DNA from 2 places in the Streptomyces sp. NPDC037288 genome. Region 2 is predicted to be linked to the other one. Evidence: riboswitches for the same ligand, from Rfam matches in the RefSeq annotation. Region 2 holds a riboswitch; the other holds the start of a gene.
What was found. Region 2 has a riboswitch for S-adenosylmethionine ahead of thrC (threonine synthase). Riboswitches for the same ligand answer to the same signal wherever they lie in the genome.

Region 1 (15,674 bases), on a different contig from region 2:
AACACGATCTCGACGATCAGCTCGTTCCTGCTCGGCCTGTCGATCCTGCCGTTCCTCTACAACGTCTGGAAGACGGCCAAGTACGGCAAGCCGGTGAACGTCGACGACCCGTGGGGCTACGGCCGTTCGCTGGAGTGGGCGACGTCCTGCCCGCCGCCGCGGCACAACTTCGTCACCCTGCCGCGGATCCGCAGCGAATCCCCGGCGTTCGACCTGCACCACCCTGAGATCGCCGCGCTCGAGCAGCTCGAGTACGCCGGTCACGGCACCGCCATCGCGGGCAGCAAGGAGGCCGGCAAGTGAAGATCCAGGGTCGGATGTTCATCTGGCTGAGCGTCTTCATCCTGATCATGGCCATCGTGTATGGCGTGTGGTCGAAGGAGCCGGCCGGTACCACCGCACTCTTCCTGGCCTTCGGCCTGAGCGTCATGATCGGCTTCTACCTGGGCTTCACCGCCCGGCGGGTCGACGCGGGCGCCCAGGACGACAAGGAGGCCGATGTCGCGGACGACGCGGGCGAGCTGGGCTTCTTCAGCCCGCACAGCTGGCAGCCGCTCATGCTGGGCTTCGGCGGTGCGATCGCCTTCCTCAGCATCGCGGTCGGCTGGTGGCTGATCTACTTCTCCGCCCCGTTCATCGTGATCGGTCTGTTCGGCTGGGTGTTCGAGTACTACCACGGTGAGAACCGCACCCAGTAGCACACGAGAGCGCACGCCGGAAGCCCGGACACTCCATCAGGAGGGTCCGGGCTTCCGGCGTCTGCCGTAGTGTCGATGACTCGTACGGATTACCTGCCGCGCCAGCGGAGTCGGCGTCTCATAGCGTGATCATATGAACCACACTCCGCGGACCCGCACCGTCGTCAGCTGCGCCCTGCTGGTGACCGTCCTCGGCGCGGGCTTCGCCGCCTGCGGTTCGGACGGCAACCCCCTGTCGGCCAAGCCGTACGACGCGGCGGACCTGATCTCCTTCAACGGCCCCGCCGACGCGGGCAAGCGGGCCGACCCCGACAAGCCCCTCGAAGTCACCGTGGACGATGAGGGGCGCATCACCGACGTGACCGCCCAGGACTCCACAGGACGCTATGTGACGGGCGAACTCACCGCCGACGGCAGCCGCTGGCACAGCACCTCCCCGCTGGCCGCCAACGCCCACTACACGGTCACGGTGAGCACCGAGGACGACGACGGCGCGCCGGGCCGCAAGGTCTACTCGTTCGACACCACCAAGCCCAGCGGCAAGAAGCGTCTGAACGTCACCTTCGGGCCGGACGCGGGCCAGTACGGCGTGGGACAGCCCATCACCGCCCAACTCGACCAGGAGGTCAGGGACAGGGCGCAGCGGGCCGTCGTGGAACGGGCCCTCAGGGTGGACTCCACGCCGGCCGTGCCGGGCTCCTGGTACTGGGTGAGCAACAAGGAACTCCACTACCGCCCCAAGGAGTACTGGCCCACTCACGCCCTCATCCAGGTGCACAGCAACCTGGACGGCGTCCGGATCAGCGACCGGCTGTGGGGCGGCAGGTCCAAGCCGCTGAGGATCACCACGGGGGAGAGGATCGAGGCCGTCACGGACGCCTCGGCGCACCAGCTGACGTTCTTCGAGAACGGCAAGGTGATCAACCAGGTGCCCGTCACCACCGGCAAGCCCGGCTACGAGACCCGCAACGGAGTCAAGGTCGTCCTGGAGAAGCAGTACTTCGTACGGATGCGCGGGGTCACCGTCGGCATCGCCGAGGGCAGTTCCGACTCGTACGACCTGCCGGTCTACTACGCCACCCGGGTCACCTGGTCGGGCGAGTACGTCCACGCCGCACCCTGGTCCGTGGGCTCACAGGGCTACGCGAACGTCAGCCATGGCTGCACGGGGATGAGCACCGGCAACGCCGAGTGGTTCTTCGACCACATCCACGAGGGCGACGTCATCAGGGTCATCAACTCCAACGGCGACCCGATGGAACCCTTCGGCAACGGCTTCGGCGACTGGAACGTCGACTGGAAGAAGTGGCTCACGGGCAGCGCCCTGACCAACGGCACCCCCGACGGCCCGACCCCGCAGGACGCGGTACGCCTCCGGCCGACGGCGGTGTGAGCGCCACGAAGGGGCGCGGGGCTGTGTCTGATGTGCGGCTGCCGCCGCGTGGACGCGACAGGCCACGACGGACCGGCACTCGGGCACGAACCCCGCGCCCCGAGCTCCTAGGCGCCCACCAACCGCTTCTGCCGCAACAGCGCAGCCAGCGCCGCGGCGAACTCCACCGGGTCCACCGGCAGGGTGACCGCGGCATCAGCACGGCTCCACGTGGCCAGCCACGCATCCTGCGGCCGCCCCATCAGCAACAGCACCGGCGGGCAGTTGAAGACCTCGTCCTTGATCTGCCGGCACACCCCCATGCCCCCCATCGGCACGGCCTCACCGTCCAGCACGCACACATCGATGCCCCCGTGCCCCAGCTCGCGCAGCACCGCCTCGGGCGTCGCGCACTCCACGAACTCGACCAGGGGGACGTCGGGAGCCGGCCTGCGGCCGGAGGCCAGCCGCACGTGTTCGCGGGTGTTGGAGTCGTCGCTGTAGACCAGCACCGTGGCGGTCGGCTGCATTGTTCCTCCGGGACGTCAGCGTCGTACGGACGGGACGGTCAGGGCCGTTCGGGCGGAGCTTACTCCCGTCGAAGTCCCCATGAACACCACGTCAACACCGGTTCGGCGGGCAGCAACACTCCGAACGGCACCCCCCGGAGTGAGGGCGGGATAAGCGACCGACATAATGTCGGTCGTGGCGACAGCAACGACAGTAGAAACCGGGCACGCGCACCCGTCGGTCAACCGGCCGAACCTCACCAGCGTCGGAACCATCATCTGGCTGAGTTCCGAGCTGATGTTCTTCGCGGCCCTCTTCGCGATGTACTTCACCCTCCGGTCGGTGACCGGACCGGACCACTGGAAGGAGATGGCGCACGCGCTGAACGTGCCCTTCTCCGCGACGAACACCACGATCCTGGTGCTCTCCTCCCTCACCTGCCAGCTCGGCGTGTTCGCGGCCGAGCGCGGCGATGTGAAGAAGCTCCGTGGCTGGTTCATCCTCACCTTCATCATGGGTGCGATCTTCATCGGCGGTCAGATCTACGAGTACACGGAGCTGGTGAGGAAGGACGGCATCTCGCTGTCCTCCGACCCGTACGGCTCGGTGTTCTACCTGACCACCGGCTTCCACGGCCTGCACGTGACGGGCGGCCTCATCGCCTTCCTGCTGGTCCTCGGCCGCACGTACATGGCCAAGAGGTTCACCCACGAGCAGGCGACCGCCGCCATTGTCGTGTCCTACTACTGGCACTTCGTCGATGTGGTCTGGATCGGCCTCTTCGCCACGATCTACCTGATCAAGTAGCGGGACCGGCTCCCGCACATCCAGAAGCACCGACGCAGAAGATCCTGACACCGGGGTAATCCGTGAAAAAGCTCTCCGTACGACGACGCCATCCGCTGGCGGCGGTCGTCGTCCTACTCCTCGCGCTGGCGGCCACTGGGGGGCTGTACGCCGCGTTCGCGCCCGCGGGCACGGCGCAGGCCGATGATTCCGCCCAGTCCCTGACCATCAAGGAGGGCAAGAAGCTCTACGAGGTCGGCTGCGCCAGCTGCCACGGCACCGGTGGCCAGGGCTCCTCCGACGGGCCCAGCCTGGTCGGCGTGGGCGCCGCGGCCGTGGACTTCCAGGTCGGCACCGGCCGTATGCCCGCGGCCACCTCGCAGGGCGCCCAGGTCCCGCGCAAGAAGGTCGTCTACAACCAGACGCAGATCGACCAGCTCGCCGCGTACATCGCCTCGCTGGGCGCCGGCCCGAACGTGCCGACCAAGGAGCAGTACGGCCCGGACGGCGCGGACATCGCCAGGGGCGGCGAGCTGTTCCGCACCAACTGCGCGCAGTGCCACAACTTCACCGGCAAGGGCGGCGCCCTGACCAAGGGCAAGTACGCGCCGAGCCTGGAAGGTGTCGCTCCCAAGCACATCTACGAGGCCATGCAGACGGGCCCGCAGAACATGCCGTCCTTCCCCGACACCACGATGTCGGAGAAGAACAAGAAGGACATCATCGCGTACCTGAACGCGGTCAACAGCAGCGAGACGGAGAACCCGGGCGGTCTGGAGCTGGGCGGCCTCGGGCCGGTCAGTGAGGGTCTGTTCGCCTGGATCTTCGGCCTGGGCGCGCTGATCGCGGTCGCCGTCTGGGTCGCCGCTCGGACCGCAAAGGCCAAGAAGTCATGAGTAGCCAAGACATTCCAGAAGAGAACCTGCCCGCTGAGCAGGACCACGCGCACGGCGCGGTAGGGATCGCGGACGAGGAGAACCCGTTCGCGGACCCGGGGCTGCCGCCTCACGAGCACCGGATCCAGGACATCGACGAGCGGGCCGCCAGGCGGTCCGAGCGCATGGTCGCCCTGCTGTTCACGGTGTCGATGCTGGCCACCGTCGGCTTCATCGCCGCGTACTTCGCGATCCCGCACGACAAGGCGATCTTCGTCTTCCCGATCGGGCACATCAACGCGCTGAACTTCGCGCTGGGGCTGACCCTCGGCGCGGCGCTGTTCTGCATCGGTGCGGGCGCGGTCCACTGGGCCCGCACCCTGATGTCCGACGTGGAGGTCGCGGACGACCGTCACCCGATCGAGGCTTCGCCCGAGGTCCGCGCGAAGGTCCACGCGGACTTCCGCCAGGGTGCCAAGGAGTCGGCGCTCGGCCGCCGCAAGCTGATCCGCAACACCATGTTCGGCGCGATGGCCCTGGTGCCGCTCTCCGGCGTCATGCTGCTCGGCGGCCTGGGCCCGAAGCCCGGGACCATGCTCCGGCACACGCTGTGGGCCAAGGGCAAGCGCCTGATCAACATGAACACCGCCCAGCCGCTGCGTCCCGAGGACGTCGCCGTCGGCTCCCTCACCTTCGCCATGCCCGACGGCCTGGTGGAGACCGATGAGGACTTCCAGAACGAGATCGCCAAGTCGGCCCTGATGATCGTCCGGCTGCAGCCGGGCAACATCAAGGACAAGCAAGAGCTCGACTGGTCGCACGAGGGCATCGTCGCCTTCTCCAAGATCTGCACCCACGTCGGCTGCCCGATCTCGCTGTACGAGCAGCAGACGCACCACGTGCTGTGCCCGTGCCACCAGTCCACCTTCGACCTCTCCGACGGCGCCCGAGTGATCTTCGGCCCCGCCGGCCACGCCCTGCCGCAGCTGCGCATCGGTGTGGACAGCGAGGGTTACCTCCAGGCGCTCGGCGACTTCGAGGAGCCCGTCGGTCCTGCATTCTGGGAGCGCGGATGAGTACTGCAGCGAACAAGACGCCCCGCTCTCGCGGGAAGGCACCGGCCGGCGAGCGGGTCGCCGACTGGGCCGACGGCCGGCTCGGGATCTACTCCCTGGCCAAGTCCAACATGCGCAAGATCTTCCCCGACCACTGGTCGTTCATGTTGGGCGAGGTCTGCCTCTACAGCTTCATCATCATCATCCTGACGGGTGTCTATCTGACGCTGTTCTTCCACCCGTCGATGAACGAGGTGGAGTACCACGGCAGCTATGTCCCGCTCCAGGGGCAGCTGATGTCCGAGGCGTTCAACTCGACCCTGCACATCTCCTTCGACGTGCGCGGTGGTCTGCTCGTCCGGCAGATCCACCACTGGGCCGCGCTGATCTTCCTCGCCGGCATGTTCGTGCACATGATGCGCGTGTTCTTCACCGGCGCGTTCCGCAAGCCGCGTGAGATCAACTGGCTGTTCGGCTTCCTGCTGTTCGTCCTCGGCATGTTCACCGGCTTCACCGGTTACTCGCTCCCGGACGACCTGCTCTCCGGCACCGGTGTGCGCTTCACCGAGGGCGCGATCCTGTCGATGCCGATCGTCGGCACGTACATCTCGATGTTCCTCTTCGGCGGAGAGTTCCCCGGCCACGACTTCGTCGCCCGGTTCTACTCGATCCACATCCTGCTGCTGCCGGGCATCATGCTCGGCCTGGTGGTGGCGCACCTGATCCTGGTCTTCTACCACAAGCACACGCAGTTCGCGGGTCCCGGGAAGACCGAGAAGAACGTCGTCGGCATGCCGCTGCTGCCGGTCTACATGGCCAAGGCCGGAGGCTTCTTCTTCCTGGTGTTCGGTGCCATCGCGGCCATCGCGGCGGTCGCCCAGATCAACCCGATCTGGGCCATGGGCCCCTACCGTCCGGACCAGGTGTCCACCGGCGCCCAGCCCGACTGGTACATGGGCTTCGCCGAGGGTCTGGTCCGCTACATGCCGGGCTGGGAGATCAACTTCTGGGGTCACACGCTCGTCCTGGGCGTGTTCATCCCGCTGGTGCTCTTCGGTCTCGTCCTGGCGGCGATCGCGGTCTACCCGTTCATCGAGTCCTGGGTCACCGGCGACAAGAGCGAGCACCACATCCTGGACCGCCCGCGCAACGCCCCGACCCGCACCGCGTTCGGTGTCGCCTGGGTGACGGTCTACATGATCGGCCTGGTCGGCGGTGGCAACGACCTGTGGGCCACCCACTTCCACCTGTCGATCAACGCCGTCACCTGGTTCGTCCGGATCGGCTTCTTCGTCGGACCGGTCGTCGCGTTCATCGTCACCAAGCGGATCTGCCTCGGCCTGCAGCGCCGCGACCGCGACAAGGTGCTGCACGGCCGCGAGACCGGCATCATCAAGCGCCTGCCGCACGGTGAGTTCATCGAGGTGCACGAGTCGCTCAGCCAGGAGCAGCTGCACACCCTCACGGCTCACCACCAGTACGCGCCGGCCGAGATCGGCCCGACGGTCGACGAGAACGGTGTCGAGCGCAAGGTCCCGGTCTCGGAGAAGCTCCGGGCGAAGCTGTCCAACGCCTACTACGGCGAGGACAACCAGATCCCGAAGCCGACCGTCGAGGAGTACAAGGAGATCACGAGCGGCCACGGCCACCACTGATCCCCGCGTCGCCACGCCACACTGAAGGGCCCCGTCCGGGTTTCGGACGGGGCCCTTCGCCGTGCCCGCGGCTGGATAGGGTGGGATCACACTGTTCTCACGACACCAGGAGCGGCTGATGAGCGCTGTGACCCCCGCTGGAGGCGACACCGCGGCGGGCCGTTCCTGGCCCGAGGTGCTGAACGCCCTGCTGGAGGGCCGCGACCAGAGCGCGGACGCCACGGCATGGGCCATGGACCGGATCATGCGCGGAGAGGCGACGGACGCGCAGATCGCGGGATTCGCCGTGGCGCTGCGCGCCAAGGGCGAGACGGTGGAGGAGATCAGCGGGCTCGTGCGCGCGATGTACGAGCACGCGAACGTGATCGAGGTGCCGGGGCCGGCCGTCGACATCGTCGGTACGGGCGGTGACGGTGCCAAGACGGTGAACATCTCCACGATGTCGTCGATCGTCGTCGCCGGCACCGGGGCGAAGGTCGTCAAGCACGGCAACCGGGCCGCGTCCTCGGCGTCGGGTGCGTCGGACGTGCTGGAGAAGCTGGGCGTCAATCTGAACCTCCCGCTGGAGCGGGTCCCGCAGGTCGCCGAAGAGGCCGGGATCACCTTCTGCTTCGCGGTGAAGTTCCACCCGGCGCTGCGCCACGTGGCCGCGGCACGCGGCCAGTTGGGCATCCGCACGACCTTCAACGTGCTCGGCCCGCTGACCAACCCCGCGAAGGTGCGGTCCCAGGCCGTCGGCGTGGCGGATCCGCGGATGGCGCCCATCGTGGCCGGTGTCCTCGCCGAGCGCGGCAACTCCTCCCTGGTCTTCCGCGGTGACGACGGCCTGGACGAGCTGACCACGACCGCCACCTCACGGGTGTGGGTGGTCCGGGACGGCAAGGTCGCCGAGGAGTCCTTCGACCCGAGGGACGTCGGCCTCGACCTCGTCCCCGTGGAGGCCCTGCGCGGCGCGGACGCGTCGTACAACGCGGAGGTCGCCCGCCGCCTGCTCGACGGTGAGACGGGGGCCGTACGGGACGCGGTGCTGCTGAACTCGGCGGCGGCGCTCGTCGCGCTGCGTCCGACGGACGCGCCGCTGGCCGAGCAGCTGCGGGCCGGGATGGACCGGGCGGCGCAGTCCATCGACTCCGGGGCGGCGAAGCGGACACTGGACCGCTGGGTGGCGGCCAGCAACGCCTGAGACGCGCGGGGGGCGGTCCCGCGATGCGGACACGGGTTGCGGGACCGCGATCACTTCACGTACGTTCCAGACCAGGTCATGAGTGACAGTCATGAGGCCCCGGCCGACTGTCCGGCAACCCTCCGTCCGTGGCGGGGTGCCCCGGGTGAAGACCAGGCCGTAGGCAGCGAGGTCTACGGCAAGCGCGGACCCCTCGCACGCTTTTGAGAAGTGTGGGGCCAGGGGTCCTGGTCGTTCGAGGGAGTCTTCCGTGAGCAAGCGAATGCGATAGGGCCGCTGAGCCCCGCCTCCGCACACCCTTTTCTCTTCTTCCTGCGCCTTCGGGCGTATGTTCCTCACGGGAGTTCCCCATGTCCGTCTTCACCGCTGCCGCCGACCAGTCCGTTTGTGCGCCTTTGTCCGTCCTGGGCAGGGATGTCACCGTCCCGCTCGTCACCGGCGGCGAGGTCACCTACGCGGCCCTCGACTACGCGGCCAGCGCCCCCGCCCTCCAGCGTGTCTGGGACGACGTCGCGGCCTACGCCCCCTACTACGGCAGCGTCCACCGTGGCGCCGGTTACCTCTCCCAGCTCTCCACCGACCTGTTCGAGGCCGCCCGCAGGACGGTCGCGGAGTTCCTGGACTGCCGGACCGACGACCAGCTGATCTTCACCCGGTCCACCACCGACTCCCTGAACCTGCTGGCCCGCGCCCTCCCCGCCGGCTGCCAGGTCTTCGTCTTCGAGACCGAGCACCACGCCTCCCTGCTGCCCTGGCAGGACGCGAAGGTCACCTGCCTCGACGCCCCGCGCACCCCGCAGCAGGCCGTCGAGACCCTGGAGCGCGCCCTCGCCGACCGCGACCCCCACGGCCCGGCCCTGGTCTGCGTCACCGGCGCCTCCAACGTCACCGGCGAACTGTGGCCGGTACGCGAACTGGCGGCGGCGGCGCACGCGCACGGCGCCCGCATCGTCCTGGACGCCGCCCAACTGGCCCCCCACCACCCCGTGTCCGTGTGCGACCTGGACGTCGACTGGGTCGCCTTCTCGGGTCACAAGCTGTACGCCCCCTTCGGCTCCGGTGTCCTGGCCGGCCGCGCCGACTGGCTGCGCGCGGCCGAGCCGTACCTCGCGGGCGGCGGCGCCAGCCGCAAGGTGACCCGGCGTCAGGACGGCGGTGTGGACGTGGAGTGGCACGAGAGCGCCGCGCGGCATGAAGCGGGGTCACCCAACGTGATCGGCGCCTACTCCATCGCATCGGCCTGCAAGGCGCTCACCGAGGCCGGCTGGGACACCCTGGTCGCCCGCGAACAGCAGCTGATCGCCGAGGTCCGCGCGGGCCTCGCCGAGGTCCCGCAGGTGAAGGTGCTGTCCCTCTTCGGCGACGACGCCCCGCGGGTCGGCGTCATCTCCTTCGTCGTCGAGGGCTGGAACAGCTCCCACTTCGCCGCGGCGCTCTCCGCCGAGTACGGCATCGGCGTCCGCGACGGCCTCTTCTGCGCCCACCCGCTGGTGCGCACCCTCCTCGGCAGCGACCCCCAGACCCAGGGCGAATGCGGCGCCCCCGAGGCCGCCCCGGGCGAGAAGTCCCTCAACGCCATCCGCGTCAGCTTCGGCGCGGGCACCCCCGACGAACACGTCGAGCGTTTCGTCACCGCGGTCAGGGAACTGGTGGCCGAGGGCGCGAAGTGGACGTACAGGACGGAGGACGGCCGCTGCGTCCCGGCGGTCTGAGCCGGCCCGAGCGGCAGCGCCCCAGGGGGCCGCGCCCGCATCGACACGCGCCTCCGCCGCGCGGGCCCGCGACGGCGGCCAGTGTCGGCCCGTCTGCGCGAGGCGCCGCTGAGCAGCCGGTGCGGCTGGCTTCACGCGAGTCCTTGCGTCACGGCACCTGCCCCTGCTGGATCGCCATGCGGCTCCCTGCGCGGGCCCGCGCATAGCGCCCAGCGTCGGCCTGCCTGCGCGAGGCGCCGCCGAGCAGCCGGTGCGGCTGGCTTCATGCGAGTCCTTGCGTCACGGCACCTGCCCCTGCTGGATCGCCATGCGGCTCCCTGCGCGGGCCCGCGCACGGCGGCCAGCGTCGGCCCGTCTGCGCGAGGCGCCGCTGAGTCGCCGGTGCGGCGGAGGTGGGCGCGGAGGCCGGCTTCACCGCGGAGTGCCTGCGTCACAGCACCCGCCCCGGGTGGGACGGGTGCGGCGGGCCGTGCGGACGGGGAGCGCGTTCCCCGCCGTCGACGGAGCCGGCTCGTCCGCCGTCCTGCGCCGCAAGTACGACGTCGGCGGCCTCGGTGCTCCGGACGGCCGCCCCTGCCGCGCGGTGTCCCGGGACGGTTCCGTCGCCCACGTCGGCACTTGCGACGACGTGCGACGACGTGCGACGACGTCCCGCACACGATCTGCCGCGACTCCCCGCGCGGGAACGTCCTGCTCGGCGGCGAGGTGCTCGTTTCCCTCGGCAGCGCGGACGCGGGCGGACCGCGCCGCTGGGGCGCCGACCGTCCCCGGTCGGATCCGCCAGCACTTCCGTCGTAGCGGGAGGCGGGCACCACCCTGTTCACCGACTCGGCCACGCCGCGCCGGGGTTTCCGGGTCTCGGGCCCGTCCCGGACCAGGTGCTCGCCCTGTGACGTCGGCCCTGGGCCACGGCGCCGGGGGTGACCGGCGCGTCGCGGTCACCGACTGAGCGGCGCTCCTAGTTGTCCAGACCGATCGAGAACGCGGCCTCCAGGTCGTGCTGGGAGTACGTGCGGAACGCGACGTGCGTGTCGGTGGCCTCCACGCCGGGGATCTTGCTGATCCGGCCGGGGATGATCTCGGCCAGGTCCTCGTGCCGGCCGACCCGGACCATGGCGATCAGGTCGTAGGTGCCGGTGACCGAGAAGACCTCGCTGACGCTCTCCAGCGCGGCGATCTGTTCCGCGATTTCGGGGATCCGGTCCACGCTGGTCTTGATGAGGACGATCGCGGTGATCACGGCTGGTTCTCTCCCTCGGGTGCCGGAGCTGGGGCGGACCTCACTCTAGCTGTACGGCCGTAGCGCACCCATGCGTAGCCGAAGCCCAGACCGAAGCCGACCAGGTGGGCCAGATACGCCACCCCGGGGCCGTTGGAGGCCTGCCGTGCCGCCGCCCACTGCAGCGCCGCCCAGAAGGGCAGCACGACCCACGCCGGGAACCGCAGCGGCAGGAAGAACAGGAAGGGCAGAAGACTGGTCACGCGGGCGCGTGGGAACAGGTAGAGGAACGCTCCGAGGACCGCCGAGATCGCCCCGGACGCGCCGACCAGCGACTGCCCGGAGGCGGCGTTGGCGGCCGCGTAGCCCAGCAGGGCCAGGTAGCCGCAGCCGACGTAGAAGAGGGTGAACTCGACCTGGCCCATCCGTTCCTCGGTCATCACGCCGAAGACGAAGAGGAAGAGCATGTTGCCGAGCAGATGCACCCAGCTGCCGTGCACGAACAGGGCCGTGGCAGGAGTGAGGGCCGCGCGTGCCGGCCTGGCGAACAGCTCGGCCGGCACCACGCCCCAGCGCCGGAAGTACGCCCGCTGTGCGGCGAGCAGCGCGTCCCCGGAGCCGTATCCCGGGGCGAGCCCCGAGGCCGGACCCAGGACGAAGAGCAGACAGCACAGGCCGATGAGGGCGTATGTCATGGGTGCCGGTGCGCTCCGGACCGCTCTGAGGGCCCTGCCGGCCGCCGTGCTCCACTCGCTGATCATGAACACAGAGCATGACGTAACGGGACGCAAGCCGACAGACCGCCTCGCCGCCGTGGATGGACGGGCGGCGAGTCCCCGGCAGGCCGTAGGGTTACGGCCACACGCGTCGGCCGGCGGCGCGGCGAGACGAGAAGGAAGCGGACAGCCACGATGACGGTTCCCCTGCCGACCGCGACGACCCGATGGCGCTGCGCCCTGTGCGGCAACCTCACCCGGTTCGACGTGACGCGTTCCTCGAAGGTCGTCGAGTACGTCCACCTCGACCTGGCGGGCGAGCCGACGGTGGAGGAGCGCGAGGTGGTCAGTGAGACCATCGAGTCGGTGCGCTGCCGCTGGTGCAACGCGGTGGACCAGGTGGAACTCGTGGACAGGCCGGGTGCCGGCTCCTGAGCGGAGCGGCCCCGGAGAAGTAGCAGACATAGTGGGGTGTGACGGATGGTGGAGACCACAGGCGGGGGGCCGGGCGACGGCACCGCTGAGGTGCTTGACCGTCCGCTGCCCGACGGCGTGCGCCGTCGGGTCGTGCAGATCGTCTCGGACGGCTTCGGCGGGCTGACCGTGGTGGAACTGCCCGCCCAGTTGAGACAGTACGCCCGGTTCGCCCCCAATCGCCGCGCGAAGTTCGCCGGGAACGCGATGGCGGCGGCGCTGGAGACCGATCCGCTCTTCCGGCAGCGGATCGGGGAGAAGTTCAGAGAGGCTCAGCCGGAACTCGCCGGTGCTCTCGACTCCGGCTCCCCGCCCCCGGCCGCGGACCCGCTCGACGTGGCGGCCGCGGCCTATGTACTGCGCCCGTCCGGCTGGGTGAAGCTGGTCACCGCGGCCGGCGAGGAGGCCCAGCGCGCCGACGCCGAGCGGGCGGACGAGGAGAGCCGGGCCGAACTGGAGCGGCTGCGCGGCGAGCTCGCCCAGGCCCGTGACCACACCCGCGCCGAGACCGAACGGCTGCGCACGGAGCTGGAGTCGGCCAAGAAGGAAGCCGAATCACTTCACCGTAAGCTGCGTGCCGCCCTCAGCGATGTGAAGCGGGGCGAGGCCGCGCTGCGCAAGGCGCAGGGCGAGATCGACGCCGTGCGCGCGGAGGCGCACCGGCAGGTGTCGACCGCCGAGAGCGAGTCCCGCCGGCTCAAGGCCCGCCTGGGTGAGGCGGAGGCCGCGCTGGAGGCCACCCGCCGTGCGGCCCGCGAGGGCCGCAGCGTGGAGGACATGCGGGTGCGGCTGCTGCTGGACACCCTGCTGGAGGCCACCCAGGGGCTGCGCCGTGAACTCGCCCTGCCTCCGGTGTCCGTGCGGCCCGCCGAGACGGTCGACGCGGTCGAACCGGGACGAATGACCCCGAAGGACATCGCGGCGCGCGCCCTGTCCGAGCACGATCCGGCCATCCTCGACCAGTTGCTCGCACTGCCGCAGGCGCATCTGGTGGTCGACGGCTACAACGTCACCAAGACCGGCTATCCGCAGATGCCGCTGGAGAAGCAGCGGCTCAGGCTGCTCGGCCAGCTGTCGGCGCTCGCCGCCCAGACCGGCGCCGAGGTGACGTGTGTCTTCGACGGCGCCGAGCTGGCGGCCCCGGTGCTGCTCGCGCCGCCGCGCGGGGTCAGGGTGCTGTTCTCCAAGCCGGGGGTCACGGCCGACGAACTGATCCGCCAGCTCGTGCGCGCGGAGCCGCCGGGCCGTCCGGTCATCGTCGCCTCCACCGACCGGGAGGTGGCCGACGGGGTCGCCAAGGCGGGTGCCCGACCGGTCGCGTCCGCGGTGCTTCTCAAGCGACTGTCCTGAAGGTCCAACGGGCATACGTAATGCCCGAATTGGCCGTATCGTCACGCGACGTTGTGTCAACCGCACATCACCCCATGTGAGTTCTGTGCAAAGAATGCATTGCGTGATGGGATTTTCTGGTGAGAGGATTTGAACTGATCACAACTGGGTCACTAGGGTCTGGGCTCGAACCTCCGAACGGGTGATCACTCACTCACTCACAAGAAGGAGTTCGTCCTCCGTGGCGTCCCACCGTCGACCCAAGCAGCAGAGTCGCGCCCGCGTGACCGTGCTGACCACCGCAGCCGCCGCAGCCGTCGTCCTGAGCGCGAATGCCGCCAATGCCGCGCCGAAGCTCAGCAAGGACCAGGTGAAGGCCAAGGTCGACAAGCTGTACGAGGAGGCCGAGCAGGCCACCGAGAAGTACAACGGGGCGAAGGAGAAGCAGCAGAAGCTGCAGAAGGAAATATCCACGATCCAGGACAATGTCGCCCGGGGCCAGCAGGACCTCAACAAGCTCCGCGACGGCCTGGGTTCGCTGGCCACCTCGCAGTACCGCTCGGGCGGCATCGACCCCTCGGTCCAGCTCTTCCTGTCGTCCAACCCGGACGACTTCCTCGACAAGGCCTCCACCCTCGACCAGCTGAGCGCCCAGCAGGTCGACGCACTGAAGAAGATTCAGGACAAACAGCGCGAACTCGCCCAGGAGCGGGCCGAGGCCACCGAGAAGCTCAAGGACCTCTCCTCCACGCGCACCGAGCTGGAGAACAAGAAGAAGGAAGTCCAGGGCAAGCTCGCCGACGCGCAGAAGCTCCTCAACACCCTGACGGCCAAGGAGAAGGCGGACCTGGCCGCGCAGCAGCAGCGCGCCGACCGCTCCTCCAGCGAGCGGGCGAACCTGGGTGACACCCCGCCGGCCTCCGGCCGCGCCGGGGCGGCCTTCTCCGCCGCCCAGAGCCAGATCGGCAAGCCCTACGTCTACGGCGCCACCGGACCGTCCTCCTTCGACTGCTCGGGCCTGACCTCCTGGGCCTATGCCCAGGCCGGCGTCTCCATCCCGCGCACCTCCGAGGCGCAGGCGAACATCGGCCCCCACCTCTCCATGAGCCAGCTTCAGGTCGGCGACCTGGTGTTCTTCTACGGCGACCTGCACCACGTCGGCCTCTACGCCGGCAACGGCCAGGTGCTGCACGCCCCGCACACCGGTGCCGTGGTCCGCTACGAGGCGATGGCCGACATGCCGTTCCAGTTCGGCGTCCGGGTCTGAGACAACCGCGACACCCGCACACGGTGACGTCCGAACGGGCGAATCCCACGGACCGAGGCTGACTCCACGCCCCGCCCATGACCTGCGTCAGGGGCGGGGCGGTGCCGTTTTGTGCCGCCACCGGCTTGGCTCGGCGCCCTTCCCTGCGGCTACTGTCTGCCGCGTTTCCCCGGCGCCGGGGCCTCCCCGTCCCCAGGCGCCGGGGGAGCGGTATCCGTCCGCCAGCAGAAGGACTGCCGTGGGGTCTCATCGCCGCCTTGCCTCGTCCGGATTCGACCGGGGCGCCACCGCCCTGTGCGTGCTGTCGGCCGCGGCCGCCGCACTCGGCGCCGTACCGGCGCACGCCGCGCCGCGCGGCGACACCCGTGCCGAGGTGGACCGTCTCTACCAGGAGGCCGAGCGGGCGACCCAGGCCTACGACAAGGCCCAGGAGCAGGAGGGCACGCTGCGCCGCGAGGTGCGCGAGTCCCAGGACCGCGTCGCGCGGCTGCAGCAGCGCATCAACGGCCTGCGCGAGCAGCTCGGTTCGCTGGCGGGCGCCCAGTACCGCGCGGGTGCCCTCGACCCGGCCGTCGCGCTGCTGTTCTCCGACGACCCCGACGACTATCTCGACAAGGCGTCCACCCTCGACCGCATCGGCGCCCAGCAGGCCGGCAGGTTGCGGGAGTTGCGCACCGCGCTGCGGGACCTCACCCAGGAGCGCGCCGAGGCGGCCGGCAGGCTCGGCACGCTGGAGAAGAGCCGCAGAGCGGTGGCCGCGCACAAGCGGACCGTGGAGACCAAGCTCGCCAAGGCCCGGCAGGTGCTCAACTCGATGCCCGCC
Region 2 (15,674 bases):
CGCCTGCCATCGCGCCCGTCATCGGTTTCCGGGGCCCGATCATGCCAAAGAGACGGCGGCCGGCCCAGTCACGTGTCAGCCGCCGTCGAGGGAAAAAGGCGGGCAGATCAGGCCGGTTGGGGCGGGACCACCCACTCGCCCCGCCGCATCACGCCCTTGAGGTCGAAGTCCGCGTCCAGCAGGACCAGGTCGGCGTCCTTGCCGGGCTCCAGGGAGCCGATGCGGTCGAAGAGGCCGAGGAGGCGGGCCGGGTTGACGGACAGGGCCGTCACCGCGTCCTCGACCGACAGCTTGTCGACGGTCACCGCCCGCTTGAACGCCCGGTCCAGGGTCAGCGTGGAGCCCGCGATCGAACCGCCCTCCACCAGCCGCGCCACCCCCTCGCTGACCTCGACCTCCAGCGGGCCGAGCATGTAACGCCCGTCGCCGGTGCCGGCCGCGTCCATCGCGTCCGTGATGAAGGCGACGCGGGAGGCGCCCGCGCGGTGGAAGGCCAGTTCCAGGGCGGCGGGGTGGAGGTGCACGCCGTCGTTGATCAGCTCGACCGTGACCCGCTCGTCCTCCAGCAGGGCGGCGATCGGGCCGGGCGCGCGGTGGCCCAGCGGGGGCATCGCGTTGAACAGGTGGGTGGCGACCGTGGCGCCCGCGTCGATGGCCTCGACCGTCTGCTCGTACGTCGCGTCCGTGTGCCCGATCGCCGCGATCACGCCGTGCTCGGCGAGCAGCCGTACCGAGTCGATGCCGCCCGGCAGCTCGGCGGCGAGGGTGACCATCGTCGCCCTGCCGCGCGCCGCGTCGATCAGCTTGCGCACCTCGGCCGGCTCCGGGTCGCGCAACAGCTCCTCGGAGTGCGCGCCCTTGCGGCACGGCGAGATGAACGGCCCCTCGAAGTGGATGCCGGCGATCTCCCCCTGCTCGGCCAGTTCGCTCAGCAGCCCGGCCTGCCGCACCAGCAGGTCCATCTCGTCGGTGACGGTCGAGGCGACGAGGGTGGTGGTGCCGTGCGCGCGGTGCGTGGCGATGGCCTTCATGATCTGGTCCGGGGTGCCGGAGAAGGAGGCGCCGCCGCCGCCGTGGTTGTGGATGTCGACGAAGCCGGGGATCACCCAGTGGCCGGTCACGTCGATGACCTCGGCGTTCTCGGGAACGGCAGCCGTGATGCCCGTACCCTCGACGCTGACGCGCCCGTCGTCCACCACTCCGCCGGGCAGCACCACCCGGGCACCTGCGAGAACCAAGCTGGGAGCCATCAGGCGGTTACCTCCGGGGGGTCGGTGGGGTCGGTGGGGTCGGTGGGGTCGGTGGGGTCGGTGGTGTCGAGCAGGTCCTGCGCCAGCAGGCCCGCGCCCAGGCAACCGGCCGTGTCGCCGAGGGCGGCCGGCACGATCGTCGGCAGTTTCTGGAAGGTGACCCGCCGCCGGACGGCGTCCCGCAGGGGTTGGAACAACACTTCCCCCGCCTCGGCGAGACCACCACCGATGATCAGGGTGCGCGGGTCCAGCAGGGTGAGCGCGGTGACCAGGCCGTCGGCGAGCGCGTCGACCGCCTCCCGCCAGACCCGGACGGCGTTCGGGTCACCGGACGCGACGGCCTTGGCGCAGTCGGCGGCGTCCGCGTCCGGGTCCCCGCAGGCCGCCGCCCAGGCCTCGCTGACGGCGGACGCGGAGGCGTACCGCTCCAGGCAGCCGTGCTGCCCGCAGGGGCAGGGGGTGCCGGACGGTCGTACGACGACGTGGCCGATCTCGCCGGCGAAACCGTGCGCGCCCGCCTCCACCCGGCCGTCGATGCCGATGGCGCCCGCGATCCCGGTCCCGAGCGGCACGAACAGGAACCGGTCGGCGCCCTTGCCGGCGCCGATCCGGCCCTCGGCGAGGCCGCCGGCGCGCACGTCGTGGCCGAGGGCGACGGGGACGCCGAGCCGCTGTCCGAGGAGCGCGCGCAGGGGTACGTCCCGCCAGCCGAGGTTGGCCGCGTACGCGGCGATGCCCCGCTCCTCGTCGACGATGCCGGGGACCGCGATGCCGGCTGCGGCGGCGGCCTCGCCGTAGCGCTCTACGCCGTACGCGCGCAGCTCGGCGGCGAAGTCGAGGATCGTCGCGACCACCGCGTCCGGTCCGCGTTCGCGTCCGGTGGCGCGTCGGGCGCGGTGGAGCAGCTCGCCGCCGTCGCCGACGAGGGCGGCCTTCATCCCGGTACCGCCCACGTCCAGGGCGATGACATGTCTCACCACGGCCCCTAGTGTGAACCTCCTACCCGCAAGAGGTCTAGTCCACTTACGTGGTGTAGACCTTATGCGTCCATATATTGAACGGTCAGACAGCAGGGTTGGGGCTTTGACGGTGGGTCGGCGTACGGCAGGAACGATCGCGGTGGTGTCCGCACTGGGCATGACGGCGGTTCTCGGCGGCTGCGGGAGCACGGGCTCCTCCGACGTCACCTTGAGACTGGTCGCCGCCGACTACGGGGACTCCGCCGCCAACAGTTCCAAGAAGTACTGGGACTCCCTGGCCAAGGAGTACGAGTCCAAGCATCCCGGCGTGAAGATCGACGTCAGCGTGTACTCCTGGAACGACGTCGACGCCAAGGTCAAGGACATGGTCGCCGCGGGCCATGCCCCCGACCTGGCCCAGATCGGCGCCTACGCCGACTACGCGGCCGCCGGCAAGCTCTACCCGGCCTCCGAGCTGCTCTCCATCCGCACCCAGGCGGACTTCCTCTCCCAGCTCTCCGACGCCGGCCAGTGGGACCACACGCAGTACGGCATCCCCTTCGCCGCCTCCACGCGCGTGCTCTTCTACAACAAGACCCTGTTCACCAGGGCCGGCATCACCCCGCCCACCACCTGGGACGAGCTGGCCGCCGACGCCAGGGCGCTCAGGGCCAAGGGCGTGAAGTACCCCGTCGCGCTGCCGCTGGGCCCCGAGGAGGCCCAGGCCGAGACGATGCAGTGGCTGCTCAGCGGGGGCAACGGCGGCACCGGCTACACCGACGACATCGGCACCTACACCATCGACTCGGCGCCGAACGTCAACACCTTCACCTGGCTCAAGGACAACCTGGTCGGCAAGGGCCTGACCGGCCCGGTCGCGCCCGGCAAGCTCAACCGCGCGGACGCCTTCGCCGCCTTCGCCGACGGCCAGGTCGGCATGCTCAACGGGCACCCCACGCTGATCCAGCAGGCGGAGAAGAAGGGCGTGAAGTTCGGCATGGTGCCGATGCCGGGCCGCACCGGCAAGGCCAGGGCCTCCATGGGCGTGGCGGACTGGATGATGGGTTTCAAGCAGAACGGGCATGCCGAGCAGATAGGCGACTTCCTCAACTTCGTCTACAGCGAGAAGAACGTCCTCGCGTTCTCCCGCGAGTACGGCCTGCTCCCGGTCACCGGCTCGGCCTCCAACGCCATGAGCGACTCGGAATCCCCGGCCGACCAGGCCCTGCACCCCTTCCTCGACCAGCTGCCCACCTCCGAGCTGTACCCGGTCGGCAAGACCTCCTGGGCGGCGGTCAGCGCGGCCGTGAAGCAGAACATCGGCCAGGCCGTCACCCCCGGCGGCAGCCCCTCGGCCGTCCTGTCCCGGCTCCAGGCGACGGCGACCGCGGCCGACAGCGGCGACGCGGGCTGAGCCGGTTGTCCGTGCCCGGCGCTACGGTGGCGGGCATGGAACTAGGCCACCGCGAACAAGCCATCCTCGCGCTGGAGCGCCGCGGCTTCGCCGGCCCCGGCGCGAAGGAACGGGCGATACGCGAGGAACTGGGCCTGTCCCCGGTCCGCTACTACCAGCTGCTGAACGCGTTGCTGGACGACGAGAGAGCGCTGGCGGCGGACCCGGTGACGGTGAACCGCCTGCGCCGGGTGAGGGAATCCCGGCGAGCGGAGCGCTGAAGCCGACCGGGCCGGACAGGGCGCTCCAGGAGTGAGGCGGACCCGCGCTGGATACCTTCGCTGTATGGACCCTCTGCCGACCCCGCGGACCCAGCCCGGCCGCGACGGCCTCGCCGCATTCCTGGCGAAACCCGCCGCAGCAATCGTCGGCCTCGACTTCGACGGCACGCTCGCTCCCATCGTCGCCGACCCCGAACAGGCCCGCGCCCACCCCGAGGCCGTACCGGCCCTCGCCGCACTCGCCCCGAAGGTGGCCTCCATCGCCGTGATCACCGGCCGCCCGGCCGGGGTCGCGGTCCGGTACGGCGGCTTCGCCGGCGTCCCGGGCCTGGAGCACCTGACCGTCCTCGGCCACTACGGCGCCGAACGCTGGGACGCGGTCACCGGCACCGTCACCGCCCCGGCCCCGCACCCCGGTGTCGCCGCGGCCCGCGCCGAACTGCCGGGCGTGCTGGACCGCAACGGAGCCTGGCGCGGCACGTGGATCGAGGAGAAGGGCCGGGCGGTCGCGGTGCACACCCGCCGCGCCGACGATCCGCAGGCCGCGTTCGAGGCCCTGCGCGGCCCCCTCACCGACCTCGCCACCCGCCACGGCCTGATCGTCGAACCCGGCCGGATGGTCCTGGAACTGCGCCCGCCGGGCATGGACAAGGGCGTGGCGCTCGGCGACTACGTCCGCAAGACCGGCGCCGAGTCGGTGCTCTACGCCGGTGACGACCTCGGTGACCTGCCCGCCTTCGCCGCCGTCGACGAACTCCGCTCCGAGGGCGTCCCCGGCCTCCTGGTCTGCAGCGGCAGCACGGAGGTCACGGAACTGGCGGAACGGGCCGACCTGGTCGTGGACGGCCCGGCCGGCGTCGTCCACCTGCTGCGGACGCTGGCGGCTCAGCTGGACTGAAGCTCCCGCAGCTGCTGAAGGAACCACTGGGCGGGCGGCAGCGCGGTGGCCGCGGCGGCCAGCCGCTTCGATCGCTCCGCCCGCTCCCCATCCGGCAGGGACAGCGCCTCGTGCAGGACCCGCGCGGTCTGCAGCACGTCGTAGGGGTTCACCACGAGCGCGTCGGCGCGCAGTTCCTCGTACGCCCCGGCCTCCCGGGACAGCACCAGCGCACAGCCCCGGTCGGAGACGACCGGGATCTCCTTGGCGACCAGGTTCATCCCGTCCCGGATGGGGTTGACCAGGGCCACGTCGGCGAGCCGGTAGGCGGCCAGGGAGCGGGCGAAGTCGTCCTTGACGTGCAGCACGACCGGGGTCCAGCCCGGTGTGCCGTAGGTGGAGTTGATCTCCTCGGCCAGCCGCCGCACCGCGGCGGTGTAGTCGCGGTACACGGCGAGGTCCTGTCGCGACGGGTAAGCGAACGCCAGGTGCACCACCCGCTCACGCCACTCGGGGTGGTCCTCCAGCAGCTGCCGGTACGCCTGCAGTCCCCGCACGATGTTCTTCGACAGCTCGGTGCGGTCGACCCGGACGACGACCCTGCGGCCCTCGCCGATCTCCTCCCGCAGCGCCGCCATCCGCTCCTGGACGTCCGGCTCGTGCGAGCGCTTGCGCAGGAAGTCCCCGTCCGCCCCCAGCCCGTGCACCCCGATCCGCGTGTCCGCGGGGATCCCGGACTCCAGGGCCGCCTGCGCGCAGTCCCGGAACGCGTCCGCCCACCGCCGGGTCAGGAACGCCACCCGGTCCGCCCCGAGCATGCCCCTGAGCAACTGCTCACGGATGTCGTCCGGCAGCAGCGCGAAGTACTCCGGCGGCGCCCACGGCGTGTGCGAGAAGTGACCGATCCGCAGGTCGGGGCGGAGTTCCCGGAGCATCCCGGGGACCAGGCACAGGTGGTAGTCCTGCACCAGCACGGCCGCCCCCTCGGCCGCCTCCTGGGCCAGCGCCTCGGCGAACGCCCGGTTGTAGGCCTCGTACGACGCCCACTGCCGCCGGAACCCCGTGTCGAAGACCGGCTCCAGCGGGGTCTGGTACAGCATGTGGTGGACGAACCAGAGCACCGAGTTGGCGATGCCGTTGTAGGCGTCCGCGTGCACGGCCGCGTCGATGTCGAGCATCCGCACCCGCTGCCCGCCGGTGTCCCCGGCCGGCAGCAGCCCGCCGTCCGCACGCCGTACGGCCTCCCGGTCGCCGTCGCCGAGCGCGGCGCACACCCATACCGAGTCCGCGTCCGCGCCGATGGCCGACAGCCCCGAGACCAGCCCGCCGCCGCCCCGCCTGGCGTGCAGCGAGCCGCTCTCGTCCACCGTGTACGAAACCGGGCCGCGGTTCGACGCGACCAGCACCTCAGCACCCTGCGTGGAAGCCATGGTCCTCAACCTAGCCCGGCCCGGAAACGCTCAAACGTACGGCTACGCGCCGTGATGGGGCCGTATACGAACACAGGCCACATCCGGCCTCAGGCCACCTTGCGTTCGGCGTACTCCGCGATCTCCACCATCGGCGGCCGTTCCTCCGTGTCCACCGAGTAGGTGCGCGGCTCGAAGCCGTCCTCGCCCCGCTCGAACTGGGTCAGCGACGGCCGGATCAGATGCCCCCGGGCCAGCCGGAGCTGGGCCGTCCGGTAGATCGCCGCCGCCATCCGGCCCAGCGCCTGCCCGTCCTGGTGCCGGTGTCTGCGGACCCCGACGTCGACCTGGGCCAGCGCGTCCAGACCCGCCAGGTGCAGCGCGTCCACCAGCATGCCCAGCTCCACGCCGTAGCCGACGGGGAACGGCAGCTGCTCCAGCAGTGAACGGCGGGCCGCGTATTCCCCGCCGAGCGGCTGCACGAAACCGGCCAGCTGCGGCCAGTGCATGTTCAGCAGTGGGCGGGCCATCAGCTCGGTGACCCGGCCGCCCTGCCCGGCGGCGCCGCCGAGCGGACGGTCGTACATGCCCTTGACCAGGTCCACGTCCGGCTCGGTGAGCAGCGGGCCGACGATTCCGGAGACGAAGTCGGAGGAGAACTCCTTCAGGTCGGCGTCGATGAAGCAGACGATGTCCCCGCCGGTCACCAGCAGGGAGCGCCACAGCACTTCACCCTTTCCGGGGACGGCGGGGATGCGGGGCAGGATCTCGTCGCGGTGAACGACCCGGGCGCCCGCGGCGGCGGCGACCTCGGAGGTGCGGTCGGTGGAGCCGGAGTCGACGACGACGATCTCGTCGACGAGCGGTACCTGCTCCACGAGGTCGTGACGGATGACCGCGACGATGTCGCCGACCGTCTCCTCCTCGTTGAGCGCGGGCAGCACGACGCTGATCGTCTGGCCCGTGCGCTGTTTGGCGGACAGGATCCGGTGGAGAGGGCGATCGGTCACGGACCAGGAGCGGGTGGACAGCCAGCGCTCGACTTCTTCCAGCACGGTCTGCGACTCCTCACTGTTCGTGACCACACGGGTGAGCCGTGTGATCCATCTCGCGGTTCGGACGACTATCTCAACTGTCCTGGCCGTCGGTTACAGTCTTGAACAACGCCGATGACCATCGCATGTCGGGGGTCATGGGCGTCCACAACCGCATACAGCTCATCCAGAGGGGCAGAGGGACACGGCCCGATGAAGCCCCGGCAACCCTCCAGTCGGTTCTTGTCACGTTGACGTGGCGAGGCTCCCGGCTAGGGAAGGTGCCAAATCCGTCTCACGGCGAGATGCGTCGTGAGGAAGATGAGGAGAAAGGGCCTCGCCTCCATGGCTGTGCAGACAGTTGCAAGCACCAGCAGTTCCACCGTCGACCTCGGTCCCGCCGCTGCCCTGAGCTGTCGGGAGTGCGGTCACCGCGTGCCGCTCGGCCCGGTGTTCGCCTGCGAGGAGTGTTTCGGCCCGCTGGAGATCGCCTACGACTTCGCCGGCTACGACACCGAAGAGCTGCGCCGCCGTATCGAGGCCGGTCCCGCGAACATCTGGCGTTACGCGCCGCTGCTGCCCGTCCCGGCCGACGTGGCCGACAAGCCGAACCTGAACCCGGGCTGGACCCAGCTCGTCCGGGCCGACAACCTCGCCGCCGAACTCGGCGTCACCGGCGGCCTGTTCGTGAAGGACGACTCCGGCAACCCGACGCACTCCTTCAAGGACCGTGTCGTCGCCCAGGCCCTGGAGGCCGCCCGCGCCTTCGGCTTCACGACGCTGAGCTGCTCCTCCACCGGCAACCTCGCCGGTGCCGTCGGCGCCGCCGCCGCCCGGGCCGGCTTCCGCTCCTGCGTGTTCATCCCGCACGACCTGGAGCAGGGCAAGGTCGTCATGGCCGCGGTCTACGGCGGCGAGCTCGTCGGCATCGAGGGCAACTACGACGACGTGAACCGCTTCTGCTCCGAGCTGATCGGCGACCCGGCCGGCGAGGGCTGGGGCTTCGTCAACGTCAACCTGCGGCCGTACTACGCGGAGGGCTCCAAGACCCTCGCGTACGAGGTCTGTGAGCAGCTCGGCTGGCGGCTGCCCGACCAGATCGTGATCCCGATCGCCTCCGGTTCCCAGCTCACGAAGATCGACAAGGGTCTGCAGGAGCTGATCAAGCTGGGTCTGGTGGAGGACAAGCCGTACAGGATCTTCGGCGCGCAGGCCGAGGGCTGCTCGCCGGTGTCGACCGCCTTCAAGGCCGGCCACGACGTCGTTCGGCCCCAGAAGCCGAACACCATCGCCAAGTCCCTCGCCATCGGCAATCCGGCCGACGGCCCCTACGTCCTGGACATCGCCCGGCGCACCGGCGGTGCCGTGGAGGACGTCACGGACGAGGAAGTCGTCGACGCGATCAAGCTGCTGGCCCGCACCGAGGGCATCTTCGCGGAGACGGCGGGCGGTGTGACCGTCGGCGTCACCCGCAAGCTGCTCAAGGACGGCGTCCTGGATCCGACGAAGACCACGGTCGTCCTCAACACGGGTGACGGCCTGAAGACCCTCGACGCGGTGGCCGGGACCGGCCTCACCGCCACCATCCGCCCGACCCTGGACTCCTTCCGAGAGGCTGGCCTCGCATGAGCGTGACCGTTCGCATCCCCACCATCCTGCGCACCTACACCGGCGGCCAGGCCGAGGTCGCCGCCGAGGGCGCGACCCTCGCCGAGGTCATCGAGGACCTGGAGAAGAACCACACGGGGATCGCCGCCCGTGTCCTGGACGACCAGGGCAAGCTGCGCCGGTTCGTGAACGTCTACGTCAACGACGACGACGTCCGCTTCGAGCAGGGCCTCGAGACCGCCACCCCGGACGGCGCCGGTGTGTCCATCATTCCGGCGGTCGCCGGCGGCTGATCGTTACCTTGGGTAACCCCAGTTACTCATTGTTCATGGAATTGCCTCCTCCGTGAGAGAAGCGGAGGGGGCAATTCTGCGTGATTGAGCGCGGTACAGTTGGGGAACCTGGGCACGGCGTCAGGGCGTAAGCCCTGGATTTCATGCCGCACACCCCGCAAGATGCAGCCAAAGTGCGGGGCTTTTATGCGGCTTTTGTAACCTTTGCGGGGCCCGACTTGCCCCGAAGTCAGGTGAATTCTCACCACATTCCGGACCGTTCGCGTCCAGAATTCTCGTCCGATTGACCTGTTGCAGACGGCAGTTGGACAGATACATTCAGCCGCGGTCGACGCGTTCCGGCGCACGCCCCCGACCAATGGGGGGTGAGGTCTGACCCGGGTCCGCGAAGTGTGGATCTGTGCAAGGGCCAGTAATAGGGGAGTTAGGCATGGCTCAGGGCACCGTCAAGTGGTTCAACGCGGAGAAGGGGTACGGCTTCATCGCGGTCGACGGTGGTGCGGATGTTTTCGTCCACTACAGCGCGATCCAGATGGACGGTTACCGCACCCTGGAAGAGGGACAGCGGGTCGACTTCGAGATCTCGCAGGGCCAGAAGGGCCCGCAGGCGGACATGGTCCGGCTGGCGACCAGCTGAAGCACGCGTCGACTGACAGCGACGTTCTACGTTCGTCTTCGAAGGGCCCGTACCTCCTGGGGTACGGGCCCTTCGTCATGCCCGGCGCCCTTGTTCGCGCGGGGCTGAGCGCCCCCCGCGGCATGCCCGGGGCGCTTGCACTCGGAGGTGCCGAGTGCTAATCATTGGCGTTAGCACTCTGAAGGTGAGAGTGACAAAGAAGGACCGGGTCGGTGAGGCCCGCAGGCCAAGTGGGGCAAGGAACCACGGGGCCGGCGAGCCGTCCGTCGCGGGCGCGGGCGCGGTCCGAAGGAATCACCCCCAGTCCTGGAGGGACCACTTCACATGGCCAAGATCATCGCGTTCGACGAGGAGGCGCGGCGCGGCCTCGAGCGCGGCATGAACCAGCTCGCGGACGCCGTCAAGGTGACGCTCGGCCCCAAGGGCCGCAACGTCGTCCTCGAGAAGAAGTGGGGCGCCCCCACGATCACCAACGATGGTGTCTCCATCGCCAAGGAGATCGAGCTCGAGGACCCGTACGAGAAGATCGGCGCCGAGCTGGTCAAGGAAGTCGCCAAGAAGACGGACGACGTCGCCGGTGACGGTACGACCACCGCGACCGTGCTCGCCCAGGCCCTGGTCAAGGAGGGTCTGCGCAACGTCGCCGCCGGTGCCAACCCGATGGCCCTGAAGCGCGGCATCGAGAAGGCCGTCGAGGCCGTCTCCGGCGCCCTGCTGGAGCAGGCGAAGGACGTCGAGACCAAGGAGCAGATCGCCTCCACCGCGTCCATCTCCGCCGCCGACACCCAGATCGGCGAGCTGATCGCCGAGGCCATGGACAAGGTCGGCAAGGAAGGCGTCATCACCGTCGAGGAGAGCAACACCTTCGGCCTGGAGCTCGAGCTCACCGAGGGTATGCGCTTCGACAAGGGCTACATCTCCGCCTACTTCGCGACCGACATGGAGCGCATGGAGGCGTCGCTCGAGGACCCGTACATCCTCATCGCCAACTCCAAGATCGGCTCCGTCAAGGACCTGCTCCCGCTCCTGGAGAAGGTCATGCAGTCGGGCAAGCCGCTGCTGATCATCGCCGAGGACGTCGAGGGCGAGGCCCTGTCGACCCTGGTCGTCAACAAGATCCGCGGCACCTTCAAGTCCGTCGCCGTCAAGGCCCCGGGCTTCGGCGACCGCCGCAAGGCCATGCTCGGCGACATCGCCATCCTCACGGGCGGCGAGGTCATCTCCGAGGAGGTCGGCCTCAAGCTGGAGAACGCGACCCTGGACCTCCTGGGCCGCGCCCGCAAGGTCGTCATCACCAAGGACGAGACCACCATCGTCGACGGTGCCGGCTCCTCCGAGCAGGTCAACGGCCGCGTGAACCAGATCCGCGCCGAGATCGAGAACAGCGACTCGGACTACGACCGCGAGAAGCTGCAGGAGCGCCTGGCGAAGCTCGCCGGCGGTGTCGCGGTCATCAAGGCCGGTGCCGCCACCGAGGTGGAGCTCAAGGAGCGCAAGCACCGCATCGAGGACGCCGTCCGCAACGCCAAGGCGGCCGTCGAGGAGGGCATCGTCGCCGGTGGTGGCGTGGCCCTGCTGCAGGCCTCCCAGGTCTTCGAGAAGCTGGAGCTCGAGGGTGACGAGGCGACCGGCGCCAACGCCGTGCGCATCGCGCTCGAGGCCCCGCTGAAGCAGATCGCCGTCAACGCCGGCCTCGAGGGCGGTGTCGTGGTGGAGAAGGTGCGCAACCTGACCCCGGGCCACGGCCTGAACGCCGCGACCGGCGAGTACGTCGACCTGGTCGCCGAGGGCATCATCGACCCGGCGAAGGTGACCCGTTCCGCGCTGCAGAACGCCGCCTCCATCGCCGCGCTGTTCCTCACCACCGAGGCCGTCATCGCCGACAAGCCGGAGAAGGCCGCCGCGCCGGCCGGCGGCGGCATGCCGGGCGGTGACATGGACTTCTGATCGACCCCTGGTTGATCACGTCCTTTACCGAGGGCGGCACTCCCTGTCAGTGGCAGGGGGTGCCGCCCTCGGGCGTGTCCGGGAGCCGGTGGCGGGCGCGGTGAGGGCCGTCAGGCGCCGCAGGCTGGCCTGACGCTGCACCACACTCAGCCCGGTGACGGCGGCACCGAGCGCCAGCCAGCCCGCGGGACCGGCCGTCATCACCGCACCGGTCAGCAGCAGGGGCCCCACCGACTTCTGCACCGACTGCGCCATCCCGGCCACGCCCAGATAGGAAGCACGGGCGCGCGGTGGCGCCAGGACGACCGCCAGCTCCCAGGAACTCACGGAGCGCAGCAGTTCGGCCAGGGTGACCAGCATCGCGGCGGCCAGCATGGCGAGCGAGGCGGACCAGGCCCCGCCACCGGTGGCGGTCGCCAGCACGAGGCAGCCGGCGAGCAGCGTCATGCCGTACCAGCCCACTGCCGCGGCCGCCCGGCGCGCGCCTTCGGCCCGTGCCGAGACCCGCAGTTGCAGGACCACCACGAGCACGGTGTTGACCACCAGGAACGCGGGGACGACCGCGTGCGGCGCGCTGGTGTGGTGCACCAGCCACAGCGGCAGCCCGACGCTGAGAACGGAGTCGTCCAGGTTCATCGGGATGTCGAGGAGGACGAAGAGCAGGTAGCCGGGATCCCGCCAGGGGCTGCGGGCGGGGGTCGGGTCGGGGGCGGGTGTGCTGCCGTCGCCGTGCGCCACGATCAGGCCCTGGCCGGCCGGTTCCCGGGTCCGCCAGACCAGCGCGGCGGCCACGAGGTAGGACAGCGCGTTGGCCAGGATCAGCGCGCGGTAGGCGTTCGGGGTGCCCACGGCGAGGCCGAGCGCGGCGATGCCCGCACCGACGGCGTATCCGGCGTTCGCCACGCTGCGGAACAGCGCCTGGTAGGTGGCTCGCCGCTCACCCGCGACCCGGGTGGCGAAGAGCATCTCCAGTGTCTTGGCCGCTCGCTCCGCCAGACTGGTGAGGGCGACCACGGGCAGCAGGGTGGCGAGGTCGTCGGCGACCAGCAGCAGGACCATCGTGCCCAGGCGCAGCAGGTGACAGCCGATCAGCAGACCCCGCACGGGAAGCCGTTCGGCGGCCCGCCCGGCGAGCGGCGACCCGGCGATCCCCGCGACCGCGCCCACCCCCAGCAGCAGCCCGAGCCGGCGCGCGTCCAGCCCGCTCACGTAGGTGAAGTAGAGGACGCAGGCCGCGGCCCACACACCCGTTCCGGTCCGGTCCACGCACTGCGCGAGCAGCATGGTCCGCGCGTCCCGCCCGCCCGGTGGCCGTCGCAGCTGCGCTATCAGCCCGTCCCCGCCGTCCTTGCCGTTTCCGGCCCGTCGCATGGCCAGCCCCCGTTTCCCACCGTCGCGGTAATCTCGATGTCAAGATACTTGATATCGATAGACGGAGGTGGGCGCGGGAGCGGGTGGGGCCGGACCGTTCGGGCGGTGGCGCGTCCCTGATCGCAGTGGCTTGAGCCTTGGCCTCCGCCACCACCTCGAAGTGCTCCTCGAACTTCGATTTGGCCGCTGCCCCAGCTGCTCCGGGCGCGCGGTGATGACGACGGGTCGAGGTCCTTCGGTCCTGCCATGTGAGTGGTGTCACGTGAAGGGCTTCGGCGGGGCGGAATGTGGGGCAGCGCATAGGCGATTACTTAAGAGCCTGCAACAATGCGTGCTCACATACCGTCCGGTTAACCCCGCCACTCACGAGGAGCCCCTCACGTGACCGTCACGACGCCCGCCTCCCGCGCGGCCCAGATACTGTCCCGCCCGATCGCGCTCAACGGTCTCACCGTTCCGAACCGGATCGTGATGGCGCCGATGACCCGCATGTTCTCCCCGGGCGGCATCCCCGGCGAGGACGTGCGCTCCTACTACTCCCGCCGCGCCGCCGCCGGCGTCGGGCTCATCGTCACCGAGGGGACGTACGTCGGCCACGAGTCGGCCGGGCAGAGCGACCGGGTGCCGCGGTTCCACGGCGAGGAGCAGCTCGCGGGCTGGGCGAAGGTCGCCGAGGACGTGCACGCGGCGGGCGGCACGATCGTGCCGCAGCTGTGGCACATCGGCATGGTCCGCAGCCAGGGCGACGCCCCCTTCCCGGACGCCCCGGCCGTCGGCCCCTCCGGCCTGGTCACCGCGGGTGCCGAGCCCACGGGCAAGGCGATGACCCAGAAGGACCTGGACGACGTGATCGGCGCGTTCGCCCGGGCCGCCGCCGACGCCGAGCGCATCGGATTCGACGGCGTGGAGATCCACGGCGCCCACGGCTACCTCCTCGACCAGTTCCTGTGGGAGGGCACCAACCGGCGCACGGACGCCTACGGCGGTGACCCGGTGGCCCGTGCGAAGTTCTCCGCGGAGATCGTGGCGGCGGTCCGCGAGGCGGTCTCCGCCGACTTCCCGGTCCTCTTCCGCTACTCGCAGTGGAAGCAGCAGGACTACACCGCCCGGCTCGCCGAGACCCCCGAGGAGCTGGAGACCATCCTGACCCCGCTCGCCGCGGCCGGCGTCGACGTCTTCCACGCCTCCACCCGCCGCTACTGGCTGCCCGAGTTCGACGGCTCCGACCTGAACCTGGCGGGCTGGACGAAGAAGCTCACCGGCAAGCAGGTCATCACCGTCGGTTCGGTCGGTCTCGACGGCGACTTCATCAACGCCTTCCAGGGCGAGGGGTCCGAGGTCAAGGGCATCGACAACCTCCTCGACCGCATGGAGGCCGACGAGTTCGACATGGTCGCCGTGGGCCGCGCGCTGCTCCAGGACCCGGAGTGGGCGGCCAAGGTGCTCTCCGACCGCTTCGACGAGCTGGCGCCGTACGACGCGGCCTCGCTGAAGACGCTCAGCTGAATCCCCCTCCCCGGACGGGCACTTGTGACCGCTGCCGTACGTTTCTTCTGATGACCAGTGAGGAGCGAGCATGACGACGAGCGAGTCACAGGCCCGGGAGGCCGGCGCCCCGGACACCGGTGGCCCCGTGGTGCGCACCGCCTCCGGCGCGGTGCGCGGCCTGCGGGAGCAGGGCCTGTCGGTGTTCCGGGGCATCCCCTTCGCCGATCCACCCGTCGGCCCGGCCCGCTTCCAGGCCCCACGCCCGCCCCGCCCGTGGGACGGGACCCGCGAGGCGTACGCGTTCGGCCCCCCGCCCCCGCAGGAGTCCGGCTTCCTGGGCCGTGCGGCCCGGCTGCCCGCGCCCCAGGACGACAACTGGCTCACGGTCAACGTCTGGACCCCCGACCCGGACCCGTCCGCCGCCCGCCCGGTGATGGTGTGGATCTACGGCGGCGCGTTCAAACTGGGCCACGGCGGCCAGCCCGGCTACGACGCGCAGCGCATCGCCCGTGACGGCGACGTCGTGGTCGTCACCTTCAACTACCGCGTCGGCATGGAGGGTTTCGCCCTCTGGGGCGGCGCCCCGGCCAACCGTGGCCTGCTGGACCAGGTGGCGGCCCTGGAATGGGTCCGGGAGAACATCGCCGCGTTCGGCGGTGATCCCGCCGAGGTCACCGTCTTCGGTGAGTCGGCGGGCGCGGGTTCGATCGCCTCACTGCTGGCGATGCCCCGAGCCCAGGGCCTGTTCCGGCGGGCGGTGGCCCAGAGCGTGCCCGGCACGTTCTTCTCCGCCGGCCTGGCCGGTGACATCGCGGCGGCCCTGGCGGCCGAAGCGGGCCGCGAGCCCACGGCGGCCGACCTGGCGGCGGTGGACCCGCAGCGGCTCACCGAAGCGGGCGCGGCGCTGGGCACCAAGATGTCCCGGTTCACCGCCCGATGGGGCCAGGTGGCCCCCACCACCGTCCCGTTCGCCCCCGTCGTCGACGGCGACGTCCTCCCCCGCACCCCCTGGCAGGCCCTCGCCTCCGGCGCGGCCCGCGACATCGACCTCCTCGTCGGCCACAACCGCGACGAGTACCGCCTGTTCCTGGTCATGGCCGGCCTGCACGGCAAGGTCACGGACGAAC

Region 1: it holds a riboswitch for S-adenosylmethionine, as region 2 does, so the genes downstream of both, ACZ7GZ_RS10425 (aminotransferase class V-fold PLP-dependent enzyme) here and thrC (threonine synthase) in region 2, are expected to answer to the same signal.

What each region holds. Positions count from the first base shown of each region.
Region 1 covers NZ_JBVJVY010000007.1:431-16,104, forward strand. The annotation lists partial or broken gene ACZ7GZ_RS10380 (cytochrome c oxidase subunit I) at 1-303, shown strand, start outside; gene ACZ7GZ_RS10385 (cytochrome c oxidase subunit 4) at 300-698, shown strand; gene ACZ7GZ_RS10390 (L,D-transpeptidase) at 832-2,091, shown strand; gene ACZ7GZ_RS10395 (response regulator) at 2,199-2,600, opposite strand; gene ctaE (aa3-type cytochrome oxidase subunit III) at 2,767-3,387, shown strand; gene qcrC (cytochrome bc1 complex diheme cytochrome c subunit) at 3,450-4,262, shown strand; gene qcrA (cytochrome bc1 complex Rieske iron-sulfur subunit) at 4,259-5,317, shown strand; gene qcrB (cytochrome bc1 complex cytochrome b subunit) at 5,314-6,951, shown strand; gene trpD (anthranilate phosphoribosyltransferase) at 7,070-8,134, shown strand; SAM riboswitch class IV at 8,209-8,325, shown strand; gene ACZ7GZ_RS10425 (aminotransferase class V-fold PLP-dependent enzyme) at 8,485-9,846, shown strand; gene ACZ7GZ_RS10430 (hypothetical protein) at 10,277-10,456, opposite strand; gene ACZ7GZ_RS10435 (Lrp/AsnC family transcriptional regulator) at 10,805-11,086, opposite strand; gene ACZ7GZ_RS10440 (rhomboid family intramembrane serine protease) at 11,083-11,826, opposite strand; gene ACZ7GZ_RS10445 (hypothetical protein) at 11,977-12,216, shown strand; gene ACZ7GZ_RS10450 (NYN domain-containing protein) at 12,262-13,605, shown strand; gene ACZ7GZ_RS10455 (C40 family peptidase) at 13,826-14,851, shown strand; gene ACZ7GZ_RS10460 (C40 family peptidase) at 15,090-15,674, shown strand, end outside.
Region 2 covers NZ_JBVJVY010000024.1:1,240-16,913, reverse strand. The annotation lists gene nagA (N-acetylglucosamine-6-phosphate deacetylase) at 108-1,250, opposite strand; gene ACZ7GZ_RS25120 (ROK family protein) at 1,250-2,227, opposite strand; gene ACZ7GZ_RS25115 (extracellular solute-binding protein) at 2,292-3,623, shown strand; gene ACZ7GZ_RS25110 (DUF3263 domain-containing protein) at 3,659-3,883, shown strand; gene otsB (trehalose-phosphatase) at 3,948-4,781, shown strand; gene ACZ7GZ_RS25100 (alpha,alpha-trehalose-phosphate synthase (UDP-forming)) at 4,769-6,190, opposite strand; gene ACZ7GZ_RS25095 (glucosyl-3-phosphoglycerate synthase) at 6,280-7,224, opposite strand; SAM riboswitch class I at 7,384-7,531, shown strand; gene thrC (threonine synthase) at 7,549-8,832, shown strand; gene ACZ7GZ_RS25085 (MoaD/ThiS family protein) at 8,829-9,104, shown strand; gene ACZ7GZ_RS25080 (cold-shock protein) at 9,535-9,741, shown strand; gene groL (chaperonin GroEL) at 10,066-11,688, shown strand; gene ACZ7GZ_RS25070 (MFS transporter) at 11,713-13,059, opposite strand; gene ACZ7GZ_RS25065 (NADH:flavin oxidoreductase) at 13,441-14,565, shown strand; gene ACZ7GZ_RS25060 (carboxylesterase/lipase family protein) at 14,636-15,674, shown strand, end outside.